3 regions of the Mesorhizobium sp. WSM4898 genome follow, and region 2 is predicted to be linked to each of the others. Evidence: predicted binding sites of a transcription regulator. Region 2 holds the regulator's gene; each other region holds the start of a gene.
What was found. Region 2 encodes HrcA, which represses chaperone genes, less so after heat shock. Its sites were predicted from a motif close to GTTAGCACTCNCNNNNNGNGAGTGCTAAC; they were not measured.

Region 1 (10,364 bases), on a different contig from region 2:
CAATCGACGACAAAGAGTGGCCGGCCGAGATCAGCGGCGCTGCCACCGGCCTGCGCTCGGCCGGCACACGCATCGCCACGCCGCTCGGCCTCGTCACCGGCGGTGACATCACCGATGACGGCGGCGGCCAGATCACTGAGCCGAGCGAAGGCACGCAGCTTCTGCAGTTCAGCCAGCGCTACCAGCAAGGCATCGGCCCCGATCGCGTGCATGTTCCGGTCTATGTCGGGCTCGGCAATCACGACCTCGACCAGAATGGGCCGAAGCGCCATGTCGACTGGTACCGTCGCGAGATGCGCGACTATGTCGAGGTCAACCATCGCCCCGGCGTCTTCTTCAAGCCGCCGGTGCCGGCGACCAATTACGATGTCGACACCGACTGCTATTCCTGGGATTGGGGCGGCCTGCACCTCGTCCAGACGCATCGCTTCGCCGGCGACACCGGCCATGACGCGATAGGCAGCCTGCCATGGCTGAAGCAGGATCTGGCGACCTATGCCGGCGACGGCCGTCCGGTGATTCTCTTCCAGCACTATGGTTGGGACACCTTCTCGGTCGAGCGCTGGGATCCAGTGAAGCGCACCTATGGCGAAGACGGCGCCGGCCGTCCGCACTGGTGGGGCGACGCCGACCGCCAGGCGCTTCTCGCCACGCTGAAGGGTTATAATGTGATCGCCATTTTTCACGGCCATCAGCACGCAGTGCCGATGATCTACCGGCGCGACGGGCTCGACCTCGTCAAGCCGAAGGCGGCTTTCATGGGCGGCTTCGCGCTGGCGCGGGTGACCGATGACCACATGGACGTGGTCTTGGGTGAGGCGGCCGGCGACCATGGCGAGGTCGTCTTCACCAACGCCTTCGCCAAAAGCTGGGCCACCTGAACGGAGAAAGCGCGCCAGGTAAGTTGCGCCAGGCCCGTTGTTCGAGCTGTTCTGAGGTCTTGGCGCGGTCGACGCTCAGACGACGAACAGGCCGCGCGCGGGTCGGCCATTGCCCTCGCGGCTATGGGTCAGAGCGCCTTGCGAGCCTTGTCCTTCACGTCGCCATAGGCCTTGCGAACCCTGCCGGCAATTCTTTCGGACATGCCTTCCACCTGCAGGCGCCGGCTGCCGGTGGCCTTGCCGGCCGCCTGCTTCAGCCTGCCTTTTACCTGCTTGGCGATGCCGGCAACTTGATGCCTGTTCACCATATCCGCATCTCCTGGGCCTGGAATAGGGGCGGGACGCGCCAACCGCATCCGCCACGACAACGAACGGGCAATGTTTGAGTTCCGTGCGGCCTGCGCATCACGCCGCTGTCGGCATGACGGACAGCCCGTGCCGGGCGTTCGAGATCTGACCGCGGGGCCTGCTGGTCACATCGCCTTTTTGAGCATGGCTTTCATGTCGCCACAGGCCTTCTGCACCTGGCCTGCCGACTTGTCCGCCATGCCCCTGATTTCCATCGGCCGGTTGCCGGTGGCCTTGCCTACGGCTTGCCGGATCGAACCTTTGATCTGCTTCGCCAAGCCCACTATTTGGTCCATGTTCACCATCTCCGCATCTCCCGGAGATCCAATTCGCGAGGAGAAACGGGCCGGAGTGCTTCGCGGTTCCGTTGCGCCAAAGCACACCGGTCGAGGATAATTGACCGGCGACCGAATTCGGCATAATATGTAACCAAATGGATACGCATTATGCCGCAGGCTGAGCACGACCGTTCCGTCTTCCGCGCCATCGCCGATCCGACGCGGCGCGCCATCCTCGACCGGCTGCGGCAGGGCCCCGCGCCGGTCAAAGAACTGGCGTCCGCCTTCTCGCAGAGTCGGCCGGCCATTTCCAAGCATCTGAGGATACTGCGCGAGCTCAACGTCGTTTCCGAGCAGCGGCAGGGCCGCGAGCGAGTCTACCGGCTGGAGCCGGCGGAATTGAAGGATGTCGCCGACTGGATCCTGCCTTACCGAGACTTCTGGCAGCACAGCCTCGGCAATCTCAAATCCTACCTGGAGAATGAATGATGGCCATCCAAGACAAGCCGCGCGCGATCGCCGACATTTCCGCCGGTACCATCCTTGCCACGGTGACGATCGCCGTGCCGCCGGAGCGCGTCTTCCGCGCCATTACCGCTGAGGACCAGATCCCGCTCTGGTGGGGCGCCGACAACATGTACCGGACGACGAAGCACACGGCCGATGTCCGGCCGGGCGGCGCCTGGCGCTCGGAAGGCAAGGGCGCGGACGGGCAGGACTTCCATGTCGCCGGCGAGTATCTCGAGGTCGAGCCGCCGCATCGTCTGGTGATGACCTGGAAGGCGCCCTGGGACGGCGATAACCTCACCACCGTCACCTATACGCTCGAAGCCGTCGAGAACGGCACCCGGCTGACGCTGCGCCATGACGGCTTCGGGTCGCGACGGGACTCCTGCCGCGATCACGGTTCCGGTTGGGAGCGCGTGCTGGGCTGGTTGGACGAATTCCTTGCCAAGGAGACGGCTGCCAGGTCGCCTTCGGTCTTCCATTGCCGGCTGATTCCGCCGCGTCCGGATTTCGCCTTCACCCTGACGGAGGAGGAGGGGGCGCTGATGAATGCGCATGCCGACTATCTGCGCGGCCTGCTTCGTGAAGGCAGAATGATGATTGCCGGCCCAGTCGCCGATCCAGTCGGACCGTGGGGGCTTCTGATCCTGCAGGTCAGCACCGAAGCCGAGGCCAGGGCCGTGACCGAGGGCGACCCTGTGGCGCGTTCCGGCCGCGGCTTCCGCTATGAAATCCTGCCGATGATGGGCACAATCATGTAAGGCCACTAGAAAACGCCTCTCGCGCTTTTTCAGGGCGCGGGAGGCGTCTTTTGTCATCAGTTTTTCTCGATTGCTCATGAATTGCTGACGACAGGCCCAAAACTGCCAGGCAGGAAAAAGGTTCCCGGCAAAACAAAAATTTTTTGCTCGGCCGGATGCGGCGCATCTCCCGGCTCCGTGCTAAGGGCACTGGCAGCATGAGGATAGCCTTGCCGCACGACCGACCCTTCCTGACCCTGCTTGACGCATCAGCCGCCTTCGACTGCCAGAGCTGCGGCGCCTGCTGCGCCTATTCGGCGGACTGGCCGCGCTTTTCGACCGAAGAGGATGCCGAGCTCGACCGCATCCCCGATGAGCTGGTCGCGACCGACCTGTCAGGCATGCGCTGCGAGGACGGCCGCTGCACCGCGCTTCGCGGCGAGGTGGGCAAGCAGACGGCCTGCGCGATTTACGAAGCCCGCCCGCATGTCTGCCGCGCCTGCATGCCCGGCGGCGACGACTGCCTAATGGCAAGGGCCGCCCATGGGCTGGCGGCGGAGAGCGTGATCTCCCCCCTCGAGGGGGAGATGGCCGCGAAGCGGTCAGAGGGGGTCGTCTCACATAAATCGCCAACGTGATCGCGTCGCGGAAAAGGCCGCGCTCTACACGAGGCGACCCCCCCTCTGTCGCCTTCGGCGACATCTCCTCGCGAGGGGACCACAAGGGGGAGATTACTTTCTTCCCCGCTTGCCCACGCTCGGACCTCCCGATACCTTCCGCGCCGTGCAGGCCATGGAGGAAACCGTGAGCATCGAATTCCTGTTGACGTCGCTGATTATCGTCGCTTCGCCCGGCACTGGCGTTCTCTACACGCTGAGCGCCGGCCTCTCGCGCGGCGCTCGCGCCGCGATCATCGCCGCTTTCGGCTGCACGCTGGGCATCATCCCGCACATGGCGGCGGCCATCACCGGCCTTGCGGCGGTGCTGCACACAAGCGCCGTCGCCTTCGAGACTCTGAAATATCTGGGCGTCGCCTATCTGCTCTACATGGCCTGGAACACGCTGAAGGAGAAGGGCGGCCTTGCTCTCGATCAGAACGCCGCGCCACGCTCTGTCCGAAAGGTGATCACCTCCGGCATCCTGGTCAACATCTTGAACCCAAAACTGTCAATCTTCTTCTTCGCCTTCCTGCCGCAATTCGTCAGCACCACGGAGCCGCACGCTTTCGCCAGGATGCTGGAACTGTCCGGCGTCTTCATGCTGATGACCTTCCTTGTCTTCGTCGTCTACGGCGTGTTCGCGGCTTCGGTGCGCAGCCATGTCGTGTCGCGGCCGATGGTGCTGACCTGGATGCGCCGCACTTTCGCCGGCGCCTTCGTCATGCTGGGAGCCAAGCTGGCGCTGGCGGATCGGTAAGCGAACCGTGATATAGCCCATCGCCTCGACTATCGCCCGTCCGCGACGCGGATCAGATTGACGCAGGGATGGCCGAGCGCTGGCGCTGGCGCTGCTGATCTCCCCCTCAAGAGGGGAGATCGGCTGTTGCGCAGGCCTTCGCCAATCGCAACAGTATAGAAGCCCGCCTTTGGACCGGCTGCCCGCATGCCAAAACAAAAAGGGCGACATGTCTGCCGCCCTTTCCATATTCGCTATGGGACCGGACTTCTTAGAAGTCCATGCCGCCACTCAAGCCCGCTTGCGGGCTTGAGCAATGTTAAATGATGGGCGTGCTTTATGGACTTCTTAGAAGTCCATGCCGCCCATGCCGCCCATGCCGCCGCCAGGCATACCGCCCGGCATACCGCCGGCGGCTTCCTTCTTCGGAGCCTCGGCGATCATGGCTTCGGTGGTGACCAGCAGGCCGGCGACCGAGGCCGCGTCCTGGAGAGCGGTGCGAACGACCTTGACCGGGTCGACGATGCCCATGCCAATCATGTCGCCATACTCGCCGGTCTGGGCGTTGAAGCCGTAGGTCGCAGCCTTGTTCTCGAGGATCTTGCCGGCAACGATCGAAGCCTCGGCACCGGCGTTGGCCGCGATCTGGCGGGCCGGAGCCTGCAGCGCGCGACGAACGATGGCGATGCCCGCGGCCTGGTCAGCATTGACGCCGGTCGCCTTGACGGCGTGCGAAGCGCGCAGCAGCGCGACGCCGCCGCCGGGGACGATGCCTTCTTCAACGGCCGCGCGGGTCGCGTTCAGAGCGTCGTCAACGCGGTCCTTCTTTTCCTTGACCTCGACCTCGGTCGCGCCGCCGACGCGGATCACCGCGACGCCGCCCGCGAGCTTGGCCAGACGCTCCTGCAGCTTCTCCTTGTCGTAGTCCGAGGTGGTCTCCTCGATCTGCTGCTTGATCTGGGCAACGCGGCCCTGGATCTCGGCCTTCTTGCCGGCGCCGTCGACGATGGTGGTGTTCTCCTTGGAGATCGACACCTTCTTGGCGCGGCCGAGCATGTTGAGGCCGACATTCTCGAGCTTGATGCCGAGGTCTTCCGAGATGACCTGGCCACCGGTCAGGATGGCGATGTCTTCCAGCATGGCCTTGCGGCGGTCGCCGAAGCCCGGAGCCTTGACGGCGGCGATCTTCAGGCCGCCGCGCAGCTTGTTGACGACCAGCGTGGCCAGAGCCTCGCCTTCGACGTCTTCCGAGATGATGAGCAGCGGCTTCGAGGTCTGAACGACGGCTTCCAGGACCGGCAGCATGGCCTGCAGGTTGGAGAGCTTCTTCTCGTGCAGCAGGATGTAGGCGTCTTCCAGATCGGCGACCATCTTGTCGGCGTTGGTGACGAAGTAGGGCGAGAGATAGCCGCGGTCGAACTGCATGCCTTCGACGACTTCCAGCTCGGTCTCGGCGGTCTTGGCTTCCTCGACGGTGATGACGCCTTCGTTGCCGACCTTCTGCATCGCTTCCGCGATCATCTTGCCGACCGACTCGTCGCCATTGGCCGAGATCGTGCCGACCTGGGCGACTTCCTCGGAGGTCTTGATCTTCTTGGCAGCCTTGCCGAGAGCGGTAACGACTTCGGTGACGGCGAGGTCGATGCCGCGCTTCAGATCCATCGGGTTCATGCCGGCGGCAACGGCCTTGTTGCCTTCCTGGACGATGGCCTGGGCGAGAACGGTCGCGGTGGTCGTGCCGTCGCCGGCGATGTCGTTGGTCTTCGAAGCGACCTCACGCACCATCTGCGCGCCCATGTTCTCGAACTTGTCCTCGAGCTCGATCTCCTTGGCGACGGTGACGCCGTCCTTGGTGATGCGCGGGGCGCCGAACGACTTGTCGATGACGACGTTGCGGCCCTTCGGACCGAGGGTGACCTTCACCGCGTCGGCGAGGATGTTGACGCCGCGCAGCATGCGCTCGCGGGCATCACGGGAAAACTTTACGTCTTTTGCAGCCATTGTAAGCTCCTGGCAGGGGTTCGGGTCGAACCCGCAGATTCAAGATTCAGTTGACGGTGAGGCCGATGATCAGCCGATGATGCCCATGATGTCGGATTCCTTCATGATCAGAAGGTCCTCGCCATTGAGCTTGACTTCAGTGCCCGACCACTTGCCGAACAGCACACGGTCGCCGGCCTTGACGTCCAGCGGCACGAGCTTGCCGGCTTCGTCGCGAGCGCCGGAGCCGACGGCGATGATCTCGCCTTCCTGCGGCTTCTCCTTCGCCGTATCCGGGATGATAATCCCGCCGGCGGTCTTGGATTCGGATTCGACCCGGCGAACGACCACGCGGTCATGAAGCGGGCGGAACTTGGACTTTGCCATGTTGTCTTCCTCGAATGAGAACGGTGAGAACTGTTCCTCCATCCGGCGAGGCCGGATATAAGTTAGCACTCACCTAAGGCGAGTGCTAACGTGGCGCTGAGATAGGCTGGTGGCTTGCGAGAGTCAAGGCGCGCGGGGAGGGGCAATGGCGCAAAATTTTTTCCATGTACCGACGTGGTTCTGAAACACAGTGGTTGCCCCACGACTACTTGGCAGAAATTGCTCGTGAGTTCGATGGGACGGCCGAGCATCGGCTGCTTAATATCCAAGCCGCAAGCCGATCTCCTGAGTTTCAAGATCGACGAGCAAGCTGTTTCTTTCAAAATACCGGATACCGACGATATTACGTTCAAGGCCAGGGACAATTTCCACCTCAGGCTTGTAGGTGGTTGTAAAATTCCAATCGTCCTGGCCTTCGGTTTTCACCACCACCTTGGTGCCGACATTCAATGATGCATACGGTTTGGATGTATCGGTTGGGACCATTATGGTTGAGTTGCCGGTGTCGTACAGCGTCGGCCGACAAACCGGCTCAGAGCCCCATGAGAGACAGGAGTCAAGAGTGGGGAAATTGTATCGCGGGCTGGCCTGTTTCCATTTTTGTATCTTGAAATTCTTCTTCACGTCATCTGGGATGCCGACGTGGAGGGCTTCTACCTGTGGGCAGTTGCCGGCCTCATTTGTGCAGGCTTTCCACTTACTGCCGATCGCAGAAAGGTAGTAACCTCTATGCAGGCCGGGTCCCACGCTCACTGCGTCCATTGGCGATTTGATCATCTGATGTGGCCCGTCGCCCCCAATGGGCGAGATGCCAAAGATGCCTTTTGGCCAAAGCGGGCCGCCGACAACTTCACCTGTGTCGCGCCTGACTTTCTTGTAGCGGATTAGGAACGATATTCGCCTGTCCGTGGAGGCCAGCGCGCTTGACGAACCAAAAGTCACACGCGCCGAAGCGATATTTCCATACTCATCGTAGGTGCCATAGTGCATGACCACTTTTTGGGTCGTGACAATTATACCGTCCAATTCCAGGGTTTTCGCAACCTTGATACCGTTCTCGGAGCATAATCCGGCGGGGAGCGTCGAACGACAATCGATCGTCATTCCGCTTGAGCCGGTATCCAGCAAAAGAGGCTGATTGATTTTCCGGTTTCCGAGAGAGAGAATTCTCACATAGAGCATACGAATATTCTTAGGGCTCCCCGGATACTCAAGTTTTATCAAGGGAATGGTTGCGGGAGTGCCATCGGCTCCGGCAGGAGAGGACGGATAGAGGAGTGCGCACAACAGGATCGACAGCAATGCCGCAAGTATCTTCATGCCCGAGCCCATCTTTTTGGCCGATAGATTTCGACGTGGCGAAGATGAATTATTGCAGGGCGCTTTGCAATTTTTGCGTCACAGCTCTGCCTGTAGATTTCAGCGGTTAGGTGGCCCCAGCACCAGCAGCGGACACCGCTCGGCGAGCCCGTAGCTTCCGGTCGAGGCCAATCGGACGGCTTTGAAGAAGACCTCGGCTTCCTCGATCAAGACGGCCGCCGGCGCAAAACTATAGACGGCGGACGAGTTCCGGTAGACGTCTATGGTTCCGATGACCGGTAGTTCCCATCCGGTTCGGGCCGACAGCTCCTCGCGGTCGGGAAACACCCTTTCGAAGTGTTCGAGGATGGCTTTGACCGGGATCGTGTAATCCGGCGCGTCGCCGATCGCGGTCATGGCCACGCGCCATCTGAGCTCATGGAAAGTCGAGACGCCGCCGCTTAGTGCCAGAGCGCGGACATCCTTCGGGTCGTCCGGCGTTGCGGGAGAGGCGTAAAGCCTGATGCCGGCGCGGCCGTCGGACTTGAGCGCGCGCGCGATCGACGCAAATAGGGTGCGCCTGAGGCCGGCGGCGCCGATGACCGAGAGACATCCGTCGCCGATCAGCGCCTCGACGCTTGCATCGGCGAACGGCAGATCGAACCAGTCGCCCTGCACCGCCTTGCGCGTATCGGTGTCGCCTGGCCAAATGCCGGCAATCATGTCCGAAGACTCGTCGACCGCCGTCATCGTGGCGCCGAGCCGGCGAGCTCGGGTGTCACGCCGAGCATCACGACATCCGACGGGGCAAGGCCGAGCTCGCGATCGTAGGTTTCGATAACCTCCGCCGGCCGCCGCAGGGGTGAGCCAAGCAACTGCCAATGTTTGCGAATTGCATTCCAATGCTCGGTCATGCAAACCCCAGCCCGGTAGCGCGTTGTATCCGCTCGAATAGTGGACGACGCTTGATAGGCCAAGTGGGGAACAATGGCACGCATCGCCGTTATCACGCATGAGTTCGACCGCTTCCAAAGCCGGCGCGGGCTGCTATGGCGCCGGGACAGCCCGTACATGCTCTTCGATCTGCTGGAGGAACTGAAGCGCCGCGGCCATTCGGTGCAGGTCCTCAGCGGCACGTCGGCGAAGCCGGCCGCCGATATCGCGGTGCTGCATGTCGATGCGACCGTAACGTCGCCCGATTATGTCGAGTATGCCCGCGCCTTTCCCTTCTGCCTCAATCTCGGCGCCGCCGATATTTCCAAGCGCCGCATCAGCGGCGCCGTCGTCGGCAAGGACGACGGCTGGAAGGGGCAGGTTATCGTCAAGAGCAGCCTCAACCATCGGGGAACGCCGGAACAGCAACTGAATCGGCGCGCGCGGCGCGCCGGCAAGCCGATGCCGTTTCCCGGCGTCCAGTCTTTCGACAAATACGAGATCCATGCCTCGCTCGCCGACGTTCCGGCGGAGCTGTTCGGACGCGAGGACCTCATTGTGGAAAGATTCATTCCCGAGCCTGAGCCGGATGGCTTTGCCGCCCGTTTCTGGCTGTTCTGCGGTGAGCGCGAGCGCTGTACACGCCATGTCTCGCCGCAGAGCCTGGTCAAGGGCGACGACACGATCCGTCGCGAGGCGGTTCCGGTGCCGGACGAGCTTCGCGCGCTAAGGCGCAAGCTCGGCTTCGACTACGGAAAGTTCGATTTCGTCATGCATGAGGGCAGGGCGGTGCTGCTCGATGCCAACAAAACGCCTGGACGCGCCCGCAATCTGTCGAGCTTCATCGCCGCCGGCAATGCCAATCTTGCCGACGGCTTCGAAGGGTTGATCCGCCAACACGCTTAGATATTCATGCCGCCCGAGACCTCGATGCGCTGGGCGTTGACCCAGCGATTGTCCTCCGACAGCAGCGAGGCGATCATCGGCCCGATATCGTCGGCGACGCCGGCGCGGCCGAGCGCCGTCATGCCAGCCACGACGCGGTTGATCTCGGCGTCGTCGCGCACATGGCCGCCGTTGAAGTCGGTGGCGATGGCGCCGGGCGCCACGGTGTTGGCGGTGATCCGGCGCTGGCTGAGCTCCTTGGCGAGGTAGCGCGTGAACACCTCGATGCCGCCCTTCATCATCGCATAGGCGGCCGAGCCCGGAACCGAGAAGCGCGCCAGCCCGCTCGACACGTTGACGATGCGGCCGCCATCGTTGATCAGCGGCAGCAGCGCCTGGGTTAGGAAGAACACGCCTTTGAGATGGATGTTCATCAGCGTGTCGAATTCCTCTTCCGTGGTCTCGGCGATCGGCTTGCGCAGGCCGGTCCCGGCATTGTTGACGAGATAATCGAAGCGGTCGCGCTGCCAGGTTCCCTGAAGCGTCTTTCTCAATGCCGCGACGAAAGCCGGGAAGGTGGCAACGTCGCCGGCGTCGAGCTCGAGCGCGGCGGCGCGGCCGCCTGCGGCCTCGATCTCGGCGATCGCCGCCTTCGCCTCGTCGGCGCGCGAGCGGTAGGTGAGGATGACGTCGACGCCCTTGCGGGCGAGGTTGAGCGCTGTGTTGCGGCC
Region 2 (10,364 bases):
GGAGGTGACGGGCTTGTTCATTGGTTTCGCTCCCAAGGCAAAGGCATAGGCAAACAGAATAAGGCTTTCAGCCGCGCAAGATAGGCTGCTCGCCGAAAATATCCGAGTGGGGCGGCTGCTGAAACCTCCCCGCGCCGGAAATGCATTTTCCGGATCGCCCGTTTTGGGGATGCTTTCCCCGAAATGGGGGCCGGTTGAGAATGCAGCCTATTGACGGGCCGCAATGGCGGCTGCCGCTCCCATCATGAAGCCGGCGGCGGTGCGGTTCAGCACCTTGAGCGCGCGCGGCGATCTCAGGAACCAGCGCGCCTTCGCAGCCAGCGCCAGATAGGGGACCAGCACCACGAACAGGACGACAACGGTAAGCGCGACAAGGATGCCGTAGTCGGCCGGCGTGATCGTTTTCAGGTCGACGATGGTCGGCGTGATGGCGAGATAGAAGATCATCGTCTTCGGGTTGCCGAGCGTCACCGTCAGCCCGGCGATGAAGCTCGACGCCAGGCCGCTCTTGCTCTTCCGCGCCTCGACCGTTTCGGGCGAGATGCCGCTCGTCCAGAAGCGCCAGGCAAGGAAGGCGAGATAAGCGACGCCCGCCCATTTGATGGCGAGAAACACCATGCCGAAGGTCTGGGCGACGAAGGCGAGGCCGAGCACGACGGCGGTGAGGTAGGTAATGTCGCCGAGCATGAGACCGAACGACATAGCGAGCGACGAACGGAAGCCGGAGCCGAGCGCGCGGGCAACAAGCGCCGTCACGCCGGGACCCGGAATGGCGGCGGCGACGCCGAGGGCGGCGCTGTAGGCGAGAAATCCTGTCAGTGTCATGGTTTGAACCCAGCGCTATCCCGGGATCGGGATCCAGAGCGGCAGCCTCTTACCACGGTGCCGGGGCGGCGTTAATTGCCTTGCGGCCGGATTCGGTTGCACCAGCGCCGCTTCAGGACCGGCCGTCGCCGTAGGTGACGCGCCATATCGTGCCGTTGCCGTCCTCGGTCAGGATCAGCGAACCATCGTTCGCCACCGCGACACCGACCGGCCGGCCCCAGACCGCATCGTCGGCAATGACGAAGCCGGTGGCGAAATCCTCATATTCGCCGGTCGGCTTGCCGTCCTTGAACTTCAGCCGCACCACCTTGTAGCCGGTGCGGACATTGCGGTTCCACGAGCCGTGCAGGGTGACGAAGGCGTCGCCCTTGTAGTCGGCCGGGAAGTTGCCGCCCTCGTAAAAGGCGATGTTGAGCGGCGCCGAATGTGCCTGGATCAGCACGTCCGGCACCGTGACCTTGCCGGCGAGATCGGGCCGCGCGCCTTTGTGGCGCGGATCCTCGTTGTCGCCGATATAGTACCAGGGCCAGCCATAGAAGGCTCCCTCCTTGACGGCGGTCGCATATTCGAAAGGCACGTTGTCGCCTAGCTCGTCGCGTTCGTTGACGACGCACCAGAGCGCGCCCGTAGCCGGCTGCACCGTCATGCCCGAGCAGTTGCGCAGGCCGGTGGCGACCATCCTGCGGTTCTTGCCGTCAGGATCGAAAGCGAGCACATCCGCTCGGCCTTCCTCCGCGCCCCAGGTAGCGCCGAGCGGTGCCGATCTCGCCCATTCTTCGACGCCGCCCTTCGGCCTCGCTCCCATGCCCTCCGCGGTATTCGAGCCCGAGCCGACCGAGAGATAGAGCGTTTTGCCGTCGGGCGAAAAAGCGATGTCGCGCGTCCAGTGATGGCTCGACGGGATGTCCGAGACGATCGTTTCGGGCTCGCCGGAAGCTTTGAGGTCGCCGTCGCGATAGGCAAAGCGGACGACGCTGTTGCTGTTGGCGACATAGACCCATTGCGGCTTGTCGCCCGGCGGATAGAAGGCGATGCCGTAGGGCCGGGTCAGGCCTTTGGCAAAGACCGACTTCTCGGCGGGCTTGGCGCTGCCTTCGGCCAGTCGATAGACGCGGACCTGGCTCGCCCTGCTGTCGGCGACGAAGAGATCGCCGTTCGGCGCCGTGCGCACGACACGCGGGCTGCTGATGCCCGAAGCCACCAGTTCGGCCGAAAAGCCGGGTGGAAGGGCTGGCGTGGCATCCTCGGGGCGATCGGTGACACCGCCGCCGTTCGAGGCGGATTCGGCGACATTCGGCTTCGGGAGATCGTCGGGCCTGATGAGGCGCCGCACGCCGGGCCGGTCGGCCCTCCAGTCACCGAAGGCCTTTTTGCCGGTGAGCAAGGGCTGATCGGCCTGCTGCGCGACGGCGCCGGAGGCCAGGAACAAAGCGAGGGCGGCAAGGCCGGCAATCCGTATCATGCTGTTCTCCGTTATTCGCCAACGTGCATCAGCAACCAGACAGCGAATATCGGGCAGGCTTTCCAAAAGAGAAGCCGGGCATGCGGATTTTGACGGAAAGCGCCGGCAGTTCAGCTCTCTTCGATATCCAGATCGTCGTCGAGCTGCTTTTCCAGCGCGACCAGATCGGCCGGCAGCGGCAGGCCCATGGCGCGCATTTCCCTGAGCTTCTCGCGCAGTAGCTCCTGGATCTCGTGATCGTCTTCCGGTTGGTTCACCATCTCCTCGAGCAGCAGGCTGATCTGGGCCTTGAACGATTCCAGCGCCATTTCCACCCTCCTTGCGACGTTTCCCGCTCGCCTATCTCAGCATGCGCGAAATCAACTGGGCCGTATAGTCGACCATCGGGACGATGCGGGCATAGTTCAATCGCGTCGGGCCGATGACGCCGAGCGCGCCGACGACGCGGGCATCCTTGTCGCGATAGGGCGCGACCACGAGCGACGAACCGGACAGCGAAAACAACTTGTTCTCCGAGCCGATGAAGATGCGCACGCCCGGACCTTCCTCGGCGAGGTCGAGGAGCTGCAGCAGTCCGTCCTGCGTTTCCAGATCCTCGAACAGATGGCGCAGCAATTCGAGATCGGCCTGGGCGGTGACGTTTTCCAGAAGATTGGCGCGGCCGCGCACGATGAGGCGCGCCGGCAGGCCGCTTTCGGCGCCGGCCCAGACCGCGAGGCCCTTCTCGACCAGCTCCTGCGACAGCGTGTCGAGAGCCGCCCTGGTCTCGTCTTTGATGCGCGCGATCTCGACCCGGGCCTCGGCCAGCGTGCGGCCGCGGATATGGGCGTTGAGGAAGTTCGAGGCCTCGTGCAGCTGCGAGACGGTGATACCGGCCGGCAGGTCGACAACGCGGTTCTCGACATCGCCGCTCTGCGACACCAGGACGGCGAGCGCCTTGGTGGGTTCCAACTGGATGAACTCGATGTGCTTCAGAGCCACCTCGTTCTTGGCGGCGAGCACCAGGCCGGCGCCGCGCGACATTCCGGAGAGCATCTGGCTGGCCTCGGTCAGCATATGCTCCAGCGTGGCGCCCGAGCCCGAGGCACGCACCTGCGCCTCGATGACGCGACGCTCGTCGTCCGACAGATCGCCGAGCTCCATGAAGGCATCGACGAAGAAGCGCAGGCCGGTCTGGGTCGGCAGGCGGCCGGCCGAGATGTGCGGCGCGTAGATCAGCCCCAGATGCTCGAGGTCGCTCATCACGTTGCGGATGGTGGCCGGTGACAGCGACGACGGCAGGATGCGCGACAGGCTGCGCGAGCCGACCGGCTCGCCGTCGCGCAGATAGGAATCGACGATCCGCCGGAAGATGTCGCGCGAGCGCATGTCGAGCGACTGAAGCACGGGCGGCTGCGATGCGGGATCGACTGCCTTGTTCATTCCAGCGAAAAACCTCCTATTGAAAGATATAGACTTAAGCCTCCCTGGCGCAACCCGGGCCATTTTCGCTTGCGCCGTTTCCTTGGCGCCCTTTTCCTTTGCGCCATCCGCCGCATGCGTCTACAAGCCGCCGACGAATCCAAAACCATAGGAAAGAAGGCCGAATGCGCCCCTCCAAACGCCAGCCCGACGAAATGCGCGCCATCTCCTTCGAGCGCGGCGTCTCCAAGCATGCCGAAGGCTCGTGCCTGGTGAAGTTCGGCGACACGCATGTGCTGTGCACGGCGAGCCTGGAGGAAAAGGTGCCGGCCTGGATGCGCAATTCCGGCAAGGGCTGGGTTACGGCCGAATACGGCATGCTGCCGCGCTCGACGGGCGAGCGGATGCGCCGCGAGGCTTCCGCCGGCAAGCAGGGCGGCCGCACGCTGGAGATCCAGCGGCTGATCGGTCGTTCGTTGCGCGCCGTTGTCGACCTGCAGGCGCTAGGCGAACAGCAGATCACCGTCGACTGCGACGTTATCCAGGCCGACGGCGGCACCCGCACCGCCTCGATCACCGGCGGCTGGGTGGCGCTATACGATTGCCTGCGCTGGATGGAAGCGCGCCAGATGGCCAGCGTTTCCAAGGTTCTCAAGGACCATGTCGCGGCGATCTCCTGCGGCATCCATGACGGACAGCCGGTCATCGATCTCGATTATCTCGAGGATTCCTCGGCCGGCACCGACGCCAATTTCGTCATGACCGGCAAGGGCGGCATCGTCGAGATCCAGGGTACTGCGGAAGGCGAGCCCTTCTCCGAAGAGCAGTTTTCGGCGCTGATGGGGCTGGCCAAGAAGGGTATTTCGCGGCTGGTGAGCCTGCAGCAGATGGCGGTGGCGTAGGGTCACCGATGAGGTCGACGATCCTTCGCATCCCCTTCTGGCCTGCCGGCCATCTGCCCGACAGGGCAGAGGGGGGTGCTTCGTGACTCCCTCCGCGATTCTGGAATCAGCGCTCTACGTCACAGATCTAACCGCTGCCGAAGCCTTCTACCGCGACATCCTCGGCCTGGATCCGCTGGGCAAGGTCGAAGGTCGCCACGTCTTCTTCCGCTGCGGCAACGGCGTGCTGCTCATCTTCAATGCCGAGGCGACGAAAATTCCGCCGGCGCCCGACGCCAGGCTGAAGGTGCCGCCGCACGGCACGGTCGGCGAAGGGCATCTTTGCTTCACCGCGACTGCGGCCGAGATCGCCCAATGGCGCAAGCATTTGGCGGCCAAGAACATCGCCATCGAAAGCGATTTCGAGTGGCCGCAGGGCGGACATTCGATCTATATCCGCGACCCTTCGGGCAATTCGATCGAGTTCGCCGAACCAAGGATCTGGGGTCTCTGAATGCATTCTTTGAACGGACAAAAGATCGTCGTCGCCAGCCACAATGAAGGCAAGCTGCGCGAATTCGCCGACTTGATGGCCCCGTTCGGCTTCGAGGCGAAGTCGGCCAAGGATTACGGCCTGCCGGAACCGGACGAGACCGGCACGACCTTCGAGGAGAATGCCTATATCAAGGCCTATGCCGCCGCCAAGGCCACCGGCCTGCCGGCGCTGTCGGACGATTCGGGGCTCTGCGTCGACGCGCTCGACGGGGCGCCCGGCGTCTACACCGCCAACTGGGCCGAGACGGCGGACGGCACACGCGATTTCGGCATGGCCATGCAGCGCACCGAAGTGGCGCTGCAGGAGGTCGGCGCGACCGAGCCGGCGCAGCGCACCGGCCGTTTCGTCGCCGTCATCTGCCTCGCCTTTCCCGATGGCGAGGCCGAATATTACCGCGGCGAGGCCGAAGGCACGCTGGTCTGGCCGCCGCGCGGCACGCTCGGCTTCGGCTACGATCCGGTGTTCCTGCCCAACGGCTTCGCCAAGACTTTTGGCGAGATGAGCGCCGAGCAAAAGCATGGCTGGAAGCCCGGCCAGGCAACAGCCCTGTCGCACCGCGCCCGCGCCTTCCAGAAGTTTGCCCAGGCCCGCTTGGATTTGGCGCGGCTGGATCTGGCGCGGCTCAGGTCAAAATGATCGGAACAGGCCAGACCATGCCGCTCGACCGCAGCCCCGGCTTCGGCGTCTATATCCATTGGCCGTTCTGCGCGGCCAAATGCCCTTACTGCGACTTCAACAGCCACGTTCGCCACCAGCCGGTCGACCAGGAGCGTTTTGCGCGGGCCTTCGAGACGGAGCTCAAGACGATGCGCGCCCGCACCGGGCCGCGCGAGGTGACCAGCGTCTTCCTCGGCGGCGGCACGCCGTCGCTGATGAAGCCGGAAACTGTGTCAGCGGTTCTGGAAGCCGTAGCGAAGAACTGGACGGTGCCTGCCGGGATCGAGGTGACGCTGGAGGCGAACCCGTCCTCGGTCGAGGCGGAGCGCTTCCGCGGTTATCGGGCGGCCGGCGTCAACCGTGTCTCGCTCGGCGTGCAGGCGCTGAACGACAAGGACCTGCGCTTCCTCGGCCGGCTGCACAATGTCGAGGAGGCGCTGCAGGCCATCGGGCTGGCGCGGGAAATCTTTCCGCGGCTCTCCTTCGACCTGATCTATGCGCGGCCCGGCCAGACGCCGGAGGCTTGGGCTTTAGAGCTTGAGGAAGCGATCGGGCACGCCGCCGACCACCTGTCGCTCTATCAGCTCACGATCGAGGAGGGCACGCCGTTCCATGCACTCCACTCAGCGCGAAAATTCGTCCTGCCCGACAACGACCATGCCGCCGACCTCTACGCGCTGACGCAGGAGGTGACCGCGGCGCACGGGCTTCCGGCCTACGAAATCTCCAACCACGCGCGGCCGGGCGCGGAAAGCCGGCACAACCTGACTTATTGGCGCTACGGCGAATATGTCGGCGTCGGACCCGGCGCGCATGGCCGCTTCGTCGAGAACGGCCGCCGTACCGTGACGGTCGCGGAAAAGATGCCTGAGACCTGGGCCAACCTGGTCGAAGCCAGGGGCCATGGCGTCAACGGCGGCGAGGTGCTGACGCGCGCCGAAGAAGCCGACGAGTTCCTATTGATGGGGCTGCGGCTGGCCGAAGGCATCGACCTCCAGCGCTACGAGACGCTTGCCGGGCGTAGTCTGGCGAGCGACCGATTGTCGGTGCTGCAGGAAGAGGGGCTGGTGGCGCCGGTCGGCAACGCCCGCCTCCGCGCCACGACCGCCGGCATGATCGTGCTCGATGCGGTGGTGGCAGACCTCGCGCGGTGAAAAAGGTTCTCTTCGTCTGCAGCCAGAGCCGCCTGCGCAGCCCCACCGCCGAGCAGGTGTTTTCCAGGCGCCGCGACCTCGAGGTCGAATCGGCCGGCACCAATCACGACGCGGACAACCCGCTGACGCATGAACTGGTCGCGTGGGCCGAGATCATCTTCGTCATGGAGAAGGCGCATCGTGTCAAGCTGCAGAAGAAGTTCCGGTCAAGCCTGATGCGGGCACGGGTGATCTGCCTCGACATCCCGGACAACTATGCGTTCATGGATCCGGAACTGGTGCGGCTGCTCGAGGCGAAGGTCACTAACTATCTGGGCTGAATGGCGTCAGGCGCCAAGCATGGCGCTTCGCTCCTCGCTCCGCCTGGGATGAGGCGAGAGATCGCGAAGGGTCGCAGCTGCTCTAGGCGTCGTGCTTCTGACGCTGCTTCCCGCGATCCTTTTCCGCATGCGCGTCGCCGGAACGGCCCTGCTTCAGGTCAGTCTTGTCGCGGCGGTTCCCGTGCTGGGCGGCGATCGGATGGGAAGGAATGCCCTCGCGGGCGGTCTTGCTTTCGAGTCGTGTGATGAAAATGTCGAAGCGATTGGGCATCGTCCGGTCAGTGCTCCGTCGTGCTTTCGGTTTCGGTCGAGGCGTCTTGAACCGCGGGGCTTGGAAGCGGCTTCATCGCTTCCTTGTCCTTTGTCCTGGCGGAGGGTTCCCGATCCTCCGAACCGGCAACCTTCTCCGATCCGGCAAAGCGCTTGCAGCCCGAATAATAGGGCGTGAAAGCGTCTTGAATGATCAGGCTGTCCATCCTGTCCTCCTCCTCGGGAATCAGGGGTAAAATCCGCCTTACGCGGTTTGGTTCCGCATCGTGGCAAAGGCATGGCGATTCCCTTGCATCGCCATCACGTTTTGCAACCGCAGATCAGCCGTGGCAAACAGTGGCGCGTGGGGAGGGCCTCAATTGACCGGCGACAAACGCAGCTATGTAATCGGGCAGACCGAAATTGCGGCGCGGCCGCTGGAGCCGGCGCTCTATCTGGTGGCGACGCCGATTGGCAATCTCGCCGATGTCACGCTGCGTGCGCTGGAGACGCTGGCCGGCGCCGACATCGTTGCCTGCGAGGACACCCGCGTCTCGCGCGTGCTGCTCGAACGCTACGGCATTCGCCGGCGCACCACGGCCTATCACGAGCACAATGCGGCCGAGGCCGGGCCGAAGCTGATCGAGTCGCTCGCTGCCGGACAAAGCGTGGCGCTGATCTCGGATGCCGGCACGCCGCTCGTTTCCGATCCCGGCTACCGGCTGGTCGGCGAGGCGCTGGAGCGCGGCATCCGCGTTATTCCGGTGCCCGGACCGTCGGCGGCGCTTGCCGCGCTGACCGCTTCCGGCCTGCCTTCCGACGCCTTTCTGTTCGCCGGCTTCTTGCCGGCCAAGGCGGGCCAGAGGCTCACCAAGCTCGAAAGCTTCAGGCAGGTACCGGCGACGCTCATCTTCTATGAATCGCCGCGCCGGCTGGCCGAGACGCTTGCTGCGATGGTGCAAGTGCTTGGCGGAGCGCGCAAAGCGGCGATCGGCCGCGAGTTGACCAAGGCGTTTGAGGAGATGCGAACGGGGACGCTCGGAGAGCTTGCCGATCACTACGCGGCGGCCGAGACGCCCAAGGGCGAAATCGTGGTCTGCGTCGGCCCGCCGGAGGCGGCCGAGGACCAGCCGGCCGACATCGACCGGCTGCTGTTGTCTTTAGCCGCCGAAATGCCGGCCTCCAAGGCGGCGGCGGAAGCGGCGAAGATGACCGGCGGCCAGAAACAGGCGCTCTATCGCCGGCTAATCGAGCTGAAGGCGGACGGCGGTGGCTGAGCGCACCGTCGGGCATCGGCGAAAAGCCTATCGGCGCGGCCATCGCGGCGAATGGCTGGCGGCGCTGGCGCTGATGCTGAAGGGCTATCGCATCGTTGCGCGCCGCCATCGCACAAAGCTCGGCGAGATCGACCTGATCGCCAGGCGCGGCGACCTTGTACTGTTCGTCGAGGTCAAGGCGCGGCGGACGCTGATGGATGCGATGGAAGCGATCGCCCACGCCTCGGAACGGCGCATCGAGGGTGCCGCCGACCTCTGGCTGTCGCGACAGCCGGACTATGGCCGGCTGTCGGTACGCTTCGACATGGTGGCGGTGCTGCCCTGGCGCTGGCCGGTGCATGTCGAGAATGCGTTTTATGGGCGGAATTGAGGGGCTCACCCTCCCAACTCATGGGAGGGTAAGCTCACCCCCAGATCATCAGCGCCACCAGTCCGAGCCCGCCAACCACCAGCCGCCACCAGCCGAACAGTGAATAGCCCCTGCGCGAGACGTAATCGAGCAGGAAGCGCACCACGAAGAGCGCGGTGACGAAGGCGGCGATGAAGCCGACGGCAATGATCGGCAGGTCGGCCGAGGTCAGCACGTTGCGGTTCTTGAACAGATCGAAGGCGAAGGCCCCGACCATGGTCGGCATGGCGAGGAAGAAGGAAAACTCCGCCGCCGCGCGCTTGTCGACGCCCAAGAGCAGCGCGCCGACGATGGTCGAGCCGGAGCGCGAGGTGCCGGGTATCAGCGACAGGCACTGGAACAGGCCGATCTGCAGGTAAAGCCTGGTCGGAAAGCGCTCGACGTCGCGGTAGACGGGCTTCAGGTTCATGCGGTCGACGGCGAGCAGCACCACGCCGCCGATGACCAGCATGATGCAGATCAGGCGCGGCGATTCGAACAGGAAGGTCTTGATGAAGTCATGCGCCAACGCGCCGATGACCGCCGCCGGCAGGAAGGCGATGAGGATGCCGATGGCGAAATGCCTTGTCAGCCGGTCATGCGGCAGTTCGAGCAGCATCTTCCAGAGGCGGCGGAAATAGACGCTCAAGATCGCAAGAATCGCGCCGAGCTGGATCAGGATCTCGAAGGCCTTGCCGGTCGAATGGAAGCCGAGGAAATGGCCGGCGAGCAGGATGTGGCCGGTCGACGAGACCGGGATGAATTCGGTCAGGCCCTCGATCAGACCAAGCAGCAGCGCTTCGACGATGGTCTGGCTTTCCATGGCAACCTCTGCTTCGAGTGACGGCTAAGGGGAAGGGCTTGCTTGTCATGGCGCGGAAGTGCCCCTATAGGTCGCAACACATGACAGTCCCTGGAATCGGGCCGCCAAGACTTACCGGCGCTCACACCAATTTGCCAGTGCGCCCTATCATCGCGGAACCATGCTGACGCTTTTTCACCACCCGATGTTCGCCACCTGCCGGTTCGTCCGCCTCGCCTTTGGCGAGTATGGCGAGGAGCTGGCCTTGATCGAGGAGAAACCCTGGACCCGGCGCAAGGAGTTTCTGGCGCTCAATCCGGCCGGCACGCTGCCGATCCTGCTGGCCGAAGGCGATGTGCCAATCGTCGGCGCCATGGTCATTGCCGAATATC
Region 3 (10,364 bases), on a different contig from region 2:
TCGTCCGCCTTAACGGACGCGCCGGCGGCCTGCTGGGCCGGGATGCGCTCGAGATCCTGCTTCGCCGGATCGACGGGCCTGGCGTCCTTGGTCCAGAGCTCCGAAACGCCGATCGCCGGCGTTGCCTGGCGCACCGGCTTGGCGGCCAGCAGCCAAGTGGCGAAGGCGAGCCCTGAGGCAAACACGGCCAGGGTCAGCACGAAGCCGCCGACGATTCCCAACAATGCCTTCACGCTGCTCTCCTTCGACCCCCCGCTATACAATGCGGGGGGCGGGATGGGAGTTCCTCTGCCGCCTCTCGAGATGAGGAACTAGGCGACCACCTCGCCATACTCCCTCACCTTCCCGTCCTGCCCGCGAATCCGCCATGTCTCGCTGTCCCGGCCCTCGATGTGGCTGGGGCCGAGCGGCACCTTGCCGCCGCCATCGGGCAAATCGATGACATAAGTCGGGTTGCAGATGCCGGAGAGGCGCCGGCGCAGTTCCGCGGCCAGCGCCTGGCCCTCAGCAATCGTGGTGCGGCGGTGCGCCATGCCCGGCGCCAGATCACCATGGTGAAGATAGTAAGGTTTTACGCCCAGCCGATAGATCAGCTCGCGGCAGAGCTCTTCCAGCACCTCGACCTTGTCGTTGACGCCCTTCAAGAGAACGCTCTGGTTAAGCAGAACAAAACCCGCCTGACGCATGGTCCGGCAAGCCGTTTCGGTGGCCGGCGTAATCTCGCGCGGGTGGTTGAAGTGGGTGACGACCGTCACCATTAGTCTTCCCTGCAGGGATGCCGTCAGGCCGGGCGTGATGCGCGACGGCAGCGCCACGGGCACGCGGGTGTGGATGCGCAGGAGCCGCACATGCGGGATGGCCTCGATGCGGGCGCGGATTTCGGCGAGCGCCTTGTCGGGCAGCGACAGCGGATCGCCGCCGGTCAGGATCACCTCGCGGATCTCGCTATGTTGGGCGATGTAAGCGAGGGCTGGCTCCAGCGCCTCGCGCGTATAGCCGCGGCCGATCGAAGTCAGCGCCTCCTTGCGAAAACAAAAGCGGCAATAGACCGCGCATTGATAGGTCGGAAACAAGAGCACGCGGTCGGCATGGCGATGGGTCAGCCTGGGCACCGGGCTGAAGGCGTGATCGCCGATCGGATCGCCGAGCTCGCCCTCGGCAGTGATCAATTCGTCCGGCGATGGGATCACCTGCGCGCGGATCGGATCGTTCGGATCGTTCCAGTCGATCAGGTCGAGATAGGCTTTCGGCACGCGCACCTTGTGGGCGGCGGCGGCTTGCTGCGCAGCGGCGCGCTCGGCCGGTGAGAGCGGCAGGGCTGCGAGGTCGCGCACATGGCGCACGCCGGCACGCACGTCGTCCTGCCAGGCGGCGTCGGGTCCGCGCGCGGCTTCCTTGAGATCGGTATTTGAGGTCATTGGGGTCTCGGTACGAACTTGCGCGGGATATCGGCCGGATGGATGGCCGGGTCAATCGTTTTGGTTGCCGCAGAACGGTGGAGTGGCGCGCGAGACCGGCCGGGCCTGATGCCCGGCTTGTCTCGTGGCTTTGAGCGCGACGAAATTGGCGCTAATTTGGCGCAGGCTTCGGGGGGCGAGACGAATGGATTTCAGCGCAGGCCATGGCTACCTTCTCATCGGTGGGCTCATCCTGGTCGGCGCCGGGCTGCTGATCATTTCGCTGATCGTCAATCTGCGCGTGGCGCACAGCGTGCGCGACGAACTGCGCCATCGCGAAAAGCTGCTGGAATATTATCGCAACATCTTTTCGCAGCTAGGCGTGATCCTGATCGGCATCGGCGTTTCGCTGTTCATCTTCTTCTTCCAGCAGAACTATCAGGACCAGCGCAAGCGCGAGACCGAGCTGCAGCAGGTTCTCGCCAAACTGGCGGCGCGCGTTGCCCGCGGCGCCCCCGTCATCGAAACGCTGGGCGAGTTCGACGAGATACTGGATGAGGGCAGCGCCTATGTCGGCCCCGAACACGGCGGAAGCAACGCCGCGATCACCGCCAGGGGAACGGAGCTCGCCAAGCAGGTCGAAAAGATCCTGCTGGTCGAACGTGATGTCGATGTTCGAGACTTCGAAATCCTGAACCTGTCGCGCGACCTCGAAGCCACCTTTGTCGTCAACGAGATCGATCCGACGCTGTGGTTCAACATCGTGCGCGACGAGAACGAGATCAAATACGCGACGACGCAGTTAGCCCTCGACTACAAGGACCTGCATGAGGCGATCGGCGACGAGGCGGTGGAGGCCGCGGTCGCCAAGCCCGACAAGGAACCGAAGATCAAGCACGAGGTGCTCGACATCCTCTATGACGCCGACCTGCTGCGCCAGCGCAGCAGGCGGTTTCTCGCCCGCGCCTGCTGGCTCTTCAGCAAGGGCAAGAGTTTCGTCGCCCTTGCACCGGTTGATGCGATCGAGACCGACACCAAATCGCAGCAGGAATGGATCGACCGCGCGAAATCGGTGCTGACGCAGACAAAGACGGGCAGCGGCGACTGCTTCAAGCTGCTCCGCTACGGGCAGGCATCCTGAGCCCGCTGGTCTTTGTTTTGATGCTGTCGTTCACCCAGAATCGCCGCACGGCTCTGGGTGAAGCGATCAGTCTCCCACCCGCTGCAGCCTGCCCAGATGATTGTCGTCGAGGAACTCGATCGTCATCGCCGAGGCCTTGCCGTCGGGGCCGACGACGAAGCTCACGCCCGCCGGCCGGTCCGGCGTCTCGGCGTCGGGATGGGTCAGGAACAGATCGGCGTCGAAATGCGTCAGCGAATAGGACCGCGCTCCGGCCGGTCCGACCTCGAGCACAAGGCCGTCGCCCGCGCTCGACACGGTCACGCCGCCGATGAAGTCATTGCCGTAGCGGCCGGAATAGGCGCTGGCCGGCCGGGCCGGCCTTGGCGGAGACGGAGGCGCGGCATATTCGGCCTTGGCCGCGGCGATCGCCGGACCCAGCATCCCGGCATAGATTCCGTCCCAGGCCTCGACCCAGTCCTTTTCGACTTTTCCGTCGAAGACCAGATCGGCAAAGCTGTCGGACAACCCTTCCGGGACACCGGTCGGGAAGGCGTTCGTAAGGATAACGATGCCAAGCTTCTCCTGCGGAAACAGCGTCGCCACCGTACGCGCACCGACGCTGAAGGCGCCTGCATGGCCCCAGCTCAGGCCGTGCCGGCCGAAATCAATATTCCAGCCGAGGCCATAGAAAGACTCGCCTCCGGTTACGGGATTGCGGCCGAGCGCCATCTGGGGCAGATGCGTCTGTCGCAGCGCATCGGAAGCAATCAGCGTCCGGCCGGCATAAACCCCGTCGCCGAGCACCAGGCGCATCCATTGCATGAGATCGCGCGCGCTGGAATTCACGCCGCCCGCTGGCGCCTGAGGATCGACATTGCGCTTGACCTTTGCGGCCCAGACGCCGTCGATCTTGACATGCAGCGCGGCGCGATTGGCGCGGCTGATGAAGTCCGCGTGACGGGAGCTGGTCGCGGCCATTCCAAGCGGGCGGTAGAGCTTTTCCTCCGCGACCGTCTCCCAGGGCTTGCCTGTCGGCTTCGCGGCCGCCACGGCACCCTCGGTCAGCCCGAAATTGCTGTAGGAATAGCCGGCGCGAAAGCTCGACGATGGCGACACAAAGCGGAGGCGGCGAAGGATCTCGGCGCGGTCGTAGCCGATGCCCTCAAGGTCGTCTCCGGCAGTGCCGGGAAGGCCGCTGCGATGCGTGAAAAGATCGCGGATGGTGAGTTCGCCGGTGGGATAGGGATCGGCAAGGCGGAAGGCCGGATCGAGATCGGCGATCTTCGAATCCCAGGATACCACCCCGTCGCTGACCAGCGCGGCCACGACGGTAGCCGAGATCGGCTTCGAAAGGGAGGCGATCTGGAACACCGTGTCGGCGTCGACCGGCTCCGGTCTGCCGGCTTCGCGATGCCCGAAACCCTTGAGGAAGATCACCTTGTCGTCATGCACGACGCCGATGGCAAGGCCGGGGACGGCACCATCGGCGACGGCGGCTTGCGCCAGCGCTTCGAGCTTCGGCAAGGCGGCGGCGATGCGCGCGGGCGTGAGGGGATCGGCCGATGCCGCGTGCGGCCAAAGCGCCAGTCCGGCGATGAAGGCCAAAACCGTCAAATGACAGAGATCCCGACCAAGCCGCATCGCGCGCTCCCTTCCCTGCATTCACCCTAAGATTGTACAGGCCGGCACCGGCCTGGCCAAGCCCTGCGCCGCCCTGATCATCCTCCCAATCGACTGGTGTGGCGCCGGGTGCGTCCCTCACCTCTGGGCCTGCGCCCGCCTTAGAAGATCCGGCCGTCCCCGACATCATGGCTGTGCTCTGGACACGCCAAGTTTGCGTTCCTTCGCGCCCCCCTCTGTCCTGCCGGACATCTCTCCCACTTGGGGGGAGATCAGATGTGGCGCCGGCTTTCGCCAATCATCGCGAAAGGCCGGATATTAGATTCGGGTTCTCCCCGGGATTCCGCCACGCAAAAGCCGCCAAGTCAGGCGAAGGCCACAAGGGCTTTGGTTTGAATTGGGGTTATAGCATGCGGCTGGTCTGGGCGTTTTTGTTCGCGCTGGCGAGCGGCGTGGTTTTCGCGGCATCGCCGGAGGACGACTATATCGCCGCGCGCGACAAGGCGATTTCCGACATCGCGGCGCAGGAGAGCTCGAACGCGGAAGTGGAGGCGCTCGATGGCGCCAACACCAAGGCGCTGGCCGATCTGGAAAAGCGTCTTTCCGCCATTCTCGGCCCGCTTGCGGTCAAGGATTTTCCGGCAACCGGCACGATCAATCTGCAGAGCCTGAGCGCCTCCGATATTGGCTTCGGCATGCTGGACGGGCTGCGCTACGCCAAGAGCGATACCGGCCCGAGCATCGTCGCGACGACCCGCGGGTTGGTCGAGCGCTGGCTGCGGTCCAAGGCCGACGAGGACGATGAAGGCCTGCGGCTGCCCGCCGGCATCGAGGAGGCGCTCAAGCTAGACGCCTTCTATACGCAGGCGATCGGCAGCGACGCCGCATTCGTGAAGACGCTCGACTTTTCACTGAAGAAGCCCGAAGGCGCCGATATCGCCGTCGCGCGGCTCGGCGGCTGGACGCAGGATGTCGGACCGATCTACGACCAGCAGGTCGTCGTCGCGGTCGTCAAGGGCGACCGCGTCCTGGTCGCCGAGGCGCCCGCGTCCCCGCCCGTGCCGAAGATCGCGGCCTGCGAGGCGCTTTGGACCGCGGCGGACGCGGCTGCCCAGAAATTTCAGCAGACCTATCAGAACTCGGACCTGAAGGACCAGCAGGCCTATGATTCCGCCAACGCCGCCTGGGAAAAAGGCGACGGCGATTATCGCGCCTGCATGGGCGAGCGCCTGCCGGGCGATCCGGGCTTCCCGGCACTGCTTGCCGAGGCCCAGCAGCTTGCTGACCGGATGACCGGCAAGTAGGCCCAGAGCGATGAAGCGCTGAGCTGGCTAGACACCCTTCCTCAGCTCGCGGCGGCCCTCATGTTTCGCCGGCGCCTGGCGGTGGGTCGCGCCGGCTCCACGATATGCCCGTTGGTGACATGCCCGTTCGTCACGGGCACAACATCCTGCCGGGCCCGGGCGTCCGTCACCCTGTGCAGCCGCTCATAAGGCAGCAGCTCCTTGATGCGGGCATTCAGCGTCTCGACCTCGGCGCGCAGGTCCTCGCATTCCTGTTTCTGGATATCGAGCTGGATCTGCTCCGACGCCTGCTGCAGCGATAGCTGCGAGAGGTTGGTACTGATCACCGACAAATTCTTCTTGTCCAATTCGCTCTCGTTCCTGAGAACGGCAAGCTTCTCTTCCGCGATCTGCCGCTCGGTCACGGCGTCATTCAACTGCGCCCTCAGTCCTGTCGCCTCGGCGACCGCATCGGTCTTGTCGATGGAGGCCTGCTCGAGCCGCGATTGCAGCTCCTGGATTTCGGAGCGCAAGCCGCGCAGCTCTGCCCTGCTCCGCGCCAGCTCCGCCGCGCCATCGCTTTCGGCAATGCGGGCGGCTTCGGTTACCTCGGCAAGCTTGGCCTGCGTCGTCTCCAACGATTTCTGCAGCCGGGCCTCCTCCTTCTCGTGGCTGCCGAGCTGGGCCATAAGTTCGGCAATCCGCGTGGCTTCGTTGGCGTGGGTCGCCGCGAACTCGTCGAATTTGTGCCGGGCCTCGGCCTCGCGCTTTTGCGCCTGCTCCAGCTCGATCGAAAGCCCGACCTGCTTCTCGCGCAGCAGCTTGTTCTCGACAGCGCGCCTGTCGGCTTCGACGGTCTTGGCCGTCAGGGTCTTGACGATCTCACCGAACTCAGCCTCGCGCCTGGCGCTCTCATTGCCCATCTCGACCATTTCGAGCCGCACCGCTGCAAGCGCCTCGCGCAGCGACTCCCTGTCCTGGACGAGACTTGCCTCGCGTTGCTGCCAGGCCTCGGCCGCGCCGTCGCGTTCGCGCTGCTTGCGCGTAGCGTCAAGCAATTGTTCCGACAAGGCCTTGTGTTCGGCGCCCAGAGCGGCGTTCTCCAGCTCCAGCTCATTGGCGCGCAGCGCATCGCGATGCAGGGCGTTCAGGATATCGCGCGTCATGTGGTGCGCTGTGGCGATCTCGGCCAGCCTTGACCCGATCTCCTCCAGATGACCCTGTCCGTCGCGGAAGAGTCCGGAAACGGCTTCCAAGGCGGCCAACCGTGTCTGGGTGTGCGGCGTCAGCCGGGAGGCGGAACCCTCGGACTGAGTCTCGCCCGGCGGATCCTCCTCGCTTGCCGCCAGGTCGGCGGCAGAATCGTATCCCGGGGACGTCTCTTCGTCAGCCGAAAGACATTCTTCGAAAGCCTCTGCCAGATCCGACTGGAGCTCTTGAAATTCCTTGTCTACGTCCTCGGCCCGTTTGATCAGGGATTTGAAATTCATAACGGCACACCTCTTACGCTCACACCCGCCGTATTACTTAACGAATTGCTAATCTAGCCCTTAACGTTCCGTACGGGAAGCCTGACCAAAAGAAGGAAGGAATTAAGGTTATCGCGGATTTCCAGAGGCTTGCGCGGTGTTCCGTCAGCGGCATCTGCGCTCAGCGCGGTAAACGGTTAGAATGGCCTGCGTCGGCCGCACGTCATCGAGCCGCAAGCGAGCACCTGGCGCCCGCTGCGGGCGGATCACTCGTTGGAAGGGGAGCCACGCTCCAGCCAGCACCTACGCCAGCGTTGGCCGTTCCATCTAGCGCCGAGGTTCCGTCATGCCGCAGGGGCCGGACCCGCCGGTCCAACCCCTGCATCCAGGCATCAGCTCTTGATTTCGATACGCTTGGCCTGCGACTGCGCCTTCGCGGTCTTGGGCAGCATTACCGTCAGCACGCCGTTCTTGAAGCGGGCATCGATCTTGTCTTCTTCGATCTCGTAGCCCAGCGGGATTCGACGCTCGAAGCGGCCATAGATGCGCTCGGAGAACTGCCGCTCCTTGTCCTCCGTCTCGGAGCGCTTTTCACCCTTCAGCGTCAGCACGCCATCATCAAGCAGCACCTCGATGTCCTTCTCGTCCAGGCCCGGGACTTCGGCCGCCACCTTGATCTCCTTCTCGTTGTCGGAGATCTCAACGCTCGGCCAGCCGGCACCAAAGGCTGATACGCCGCCTGGGGATGGCAAGCCGGAACCGAAACCCCGGAAGACGTCGTCGAACAGCCGATTCACCTCGCGATGCAGCGACAGGAAAGGATCGCGTTCGCCGTCGCGGAAGACACTTGGAACCTGGTTACCATTGTTTCGGCCCCAGGGAATCAGATCACGAACACTCATGTTTTCCTCCTTTCTGTTCATCCGGAAGACAAGGCCCACAAGCGCCGGGAACATCACCCGGCGCTTGGCGCAAAGCGCGGCGAGAAGGCTCAGGCCGCCTTGTTGTCGGCCTTTATTTTCTTTGTCGCGGCCGTTGGCGATGATTTGTCCGCCGTGATCTCGATCCGGCGCGGCTTCATTTCTTCCGGGATCTCGCGTTTGAGGTCGATTGTCAGCAGACCGTTGACGAGGCTCGCATCGACGACCTTGACGTGATCGGCAAGCTCGAAGCGACGCTGGAATGCGCGGCCGGCAATGCCGCGATGCAGGTACTCGCCGTTGTCCTCGCCTGCCTTTTGGCCAGAGACCATCAGCATGTTCTGCTCCTGGGTAATGGCCAGTTCGTCCTGGCTGAAGCCTGCCAGGGCCATGGTGATGCGGTAGTCGTCCTCGCCGCTCTTGGCGATATCGTAGGGCGGCCAGTTGTCAGCGGTTTCGATGCGGCTTGCGGTCTCGAGCGCGTTCAGCATTCGATCGAAGCCGATGCTCGACCGGAACAGGGGAGAAAAGTCGAAACTGGTTCTCATAGCTACATCCTCCATTGAGCAACATAGATACGAGGAGCGCCAAGGCAGCGGCGCTCCTTGACCTTGCCGGCCACATCAGGCGCCGGCAGGTTCGATTTGGGAATTGATTCCTTTGCCGTCAAGAGGTCCGGGGCGCGCCCGTCAAAGCTGCATAATTACCTTTGTTTTCACGGCGCTAGCACTCGGCTGTTGCGAGTGCCAAAAAATTTCTTGCGGCCTCTTGAAACCGGCGCGTGCAAAACCAAATCCACATGCGCGAGGCCGAAAGGGTCGCGAGCCCCGCTCCGGTCCTTCCGGTCCGGAGTGGAGGAACCTCTCAAAATCTGTTTGTCCCGAAGGAGAACGATATGAAGTTCCATCCATTGCATGACCGCGTTCTGGTCCGCCGCGTCGAGGCCGAGGAGAAGACGGCCGGCGGCATCATCATCCCGGACACGGCGAAGGAGAAGCCGCAGGAAGGCGAGATCATCGCCGTCGGTTCCGGCGCGCGCGACGAGAGCGGCAAGCTCATTCCCCTCGACGTCAAAGTCGGCGACCGCATCCTGTTCGGCAAGTGGTCCGGCACCGAGATCAAGCTCAACGGTGAAGACCTGCTCATTATGAAGGAAAGCGACGTGATGGGTGTGGTCGAGCAGACATCGGCGTTGGGAAAAGCGGCTTGAACCGGCCCAACCCGATCGGTGAATGAAAGGTGCCTGCTGAAGGAGTGTTCCAATGGCTGCCAAGGAAGTGAAATTCCATTCCGACGCCCGCGACCGCATGTTGCGCGGCGTCAACATCCTCGCCGACGCGGTGAAGGTCACGCTCGGCCCTAAGGGCCGCAATGTCGTCATCGACAAGTCGTTCGGCGCTCCGCGCATCACCAAGGACGGCGTCACTGTCGCCAAGGAGATCGAGCTCGAGGACAAGTTCGAGAACATGGGCGCGCAGATGGTGCGCGAGGTCGCCTCGAAAACCAGCGATATCGCCGGCGACGGCACGACCACCGCGACCGTTCTCGCCCAGGCCATCGTCAGGGAAGGTGCCAAGGCCGTTGCCGCCGGCATGAATCCCATGGATCTGAAGCGCGGCATCGACAAAGCCGTCGAGGCTATTGTTCAGGAGTTGAAGACCAACGCCCGCAAGGTGACCAGAAATGACGAGATCGCCCAGGTCGGCACGATTTCGGCCAATGGTGATGCCGAGATCGGCCGTTTCCTTGCTGAGGCGATGCAGAAGGTCGGCAACGAGGGCGTCATCACCGTCGAGGAAGCCAAGACCGCCGACACCGAGCTGGAAGTGGTCGAAGGCATGCAGTTCGATCGCGGTTATCTCTCGCCTTACTTCATCACCAATCAGGATAAGATGCGCGTCGAGCTCGAAGAGCCCTATGTGCTGATCCACGAGAAGAAGCTTTCCAACCTGCAGGCGCTGCTGCCGGTTCTGGAGGCGGTGGTTCAGTCGGCGAAGCCCCTGCTCATCATCGCGGAGGATGTCGAGGGCGAGGCGCTCGCGACGCTGGTGGTCAACAAGCTGCGCGGCGGCCTGAAGGTTGCGGCCGTCAAGGCTCCGGGCTTCGGCGACCGCCGCAAGGCCATGCTGGAGGACATCGCCATCCTCACCGGCGGCACCGCTATCAGCGAGGATCTCGGCATCAAGCTTGAGAACGTCACGCTGGAGATGCTCGGCCGCACCAAGAAAGTGGTGGTCGAGAAGGAGAACACCACGATCGTCGATGGCGCCGGCAAGAAGGAGGAGATCCAGGGCCGCGTCGCGCAGATCAAGGCGCAAATCGAGGAGACCACCTCGGACTACGATCGCGAGAAGCTGCAGGAGCGTCTGGCCAAGCTCGCCGGCGGCGTGGCTGTGATCCGCGTCGGCGGTTCGACGGAGGTCGAGGTCAGGGAGCGCAAGGACCGCGTCGACGATGCCATGCATGCGACGCGCGCGGCGGTCGAGGAAGGCATTCTTCCGGGCGGCGGCGTGGCGCTGCTCAGGGCCGCCAATGCGCTCGACGCGGTGGCT

Region 1: the regulator HrcA is predicted to act here: its motif matches at 6,578-6,606, upstream of groES (co-chaperone GroES).
Region 3: the regulator HrcA is predicted to act here: its motif matches at 8,535-8,563, upstream of groES (co-chaperone GroES).

Annotation. Positions count from the first base shown of each region.
Region 1 is NZ_JARTVQ010000008.1:127,800-138,163, forward strand. It holds gene P9228_RS25525 (metallophosphoesterase) at 1-881, shown strand, start outside; gene P9228_RS25530 (CsbD family protein) at 1,010-1,189, opposite strand; gene P9228_RS25535 (CsbD family protein) at 1,355-1,534, opposite strand; gene P9228_RS25540 (metalloregulator ArsR/SmtB family transcription factor) at 1,676-1,996, shown strand; gene P9228_RS25545 (SRPBCC domain-containing protein) at 1,996-2,775, shown strand; partial or broken gene P9228_RS25550 (YkgJ family cysteine cluster protein) at 2,973-3,290, shown strand; gene P9228_RS25555 (LysE family translocator) at 3,559-4,170, shown strand; gene groL (chaperonin GroEL) at 4,498-6,150, opposite strand; gene groES (co-chaperone GroES) at 6,220-6,516, opposite strand; gene P9228_RS25570 (hypothetical protein) at 6,775-7,836, opposite strand; gene P9228_RS25575 (class I SAM-dependent methyltransferase) at 7,936-8,565, opposite strand; gene P9228_RS25580 (hypothetical protein) at 8,562-8,729, opposite strand; gene P9228_RS25585 (hypothetical protein) at 8,803-9,654, shown strand; gene P9228_RS25590 (SDR family oxidoreductase) at 9,651-10,364, opposite strand, start outside.
Region 2 is NZ_JARTVQ010000001.1:318,530-328,893, reverse strand. It holds gene cysK (cysteine synthase A) at 1-21, opposite strand, end outside; gene P9228_RS01670 (LysE family translocator) at 208-825, opposite strand; gene P9228_RS01665 (sorbosone dehydrogenase family protein) at 938-2,287, opposite strand; gene P9228_RS01660 (hypothetical protein) at 2,398-2,595, opposite strand; gene hrcA (heat-inducible transcriptional repressor HrcA) at 2,627-3,709, opposite strand; gene rph (ribonuclease PH) at 3,874-4,590, shown strand; gene P9228_RS01645 (VOC family protein) at 4,673-5,083, shown strand; gene rdgB (RdgB/HAM1 family non-canonical purine NTP pyrophosphatase) at 5,084-5,761, shown strand; gene hemW (radical SAM family heme chaperone HemW) at 5,758-6,936, shown strand; gene P9228_RS01630 (low molecular weight protein tyrosine phosphatase family protein) at 6,933-7,256, shown strand; gene P9228_RS01625 (hypothetical protein) at 7,339-7,527, opposite strand; gene P9228_RS01620 (hypothetical protein) at 7,535-7,732, opposite strand; gene rsmI (16S rRNA (cytidine(1402)-2'-O)-methyltransferase) at 7,886-8,782, shown strand; gene P9228_RS01610 (YraN family protein) at 8,775-9,152, shown strand; gene P9228_RS01605 (undecaprenyl-diphosphate phosphatase) at 9,187-9,993, opposite strand; gene P9228_RS01600 (glutathione S-transferase family protein) at 10,154-10,364, shown strand, end outside.
Region 3 is NZ_JARTVQ010000015.1:21,539-31,902, forward strand. It holds gene P9228_RS29770 (BA14K family protein) at 1-233, opposite strand, end outside; gene P9228_RS29775 (KamA family radical SAM protein) at 312-1,418, opposite strand; gene P9228_RS29780 (hypothetical protein) at 1,603-2,538, shown strand; gene P9228_RS29785 (serine hydrolase) at 2,605-4,161, opposite strand; gene P9228_RS29790 (hypothetical protein) at 4,551-5,444, shown strand; gene P9228_RS29795 (hypothetical protein) at 5,486-6,913, opposite strand; gene P9228_RS29800 (Hsp20/alpha crystallin family protein) at 7,285-7,794, opposite strand; gene P9228_RS29805 (Hsp20 family protein) at 7,884-8,360, opposite strand; gene groES (co-chaperone GroES) at 8,708-9,022, shown strand; gene groL (chaperonin GroEL) at 9,075-10,364, shown strand, end outside.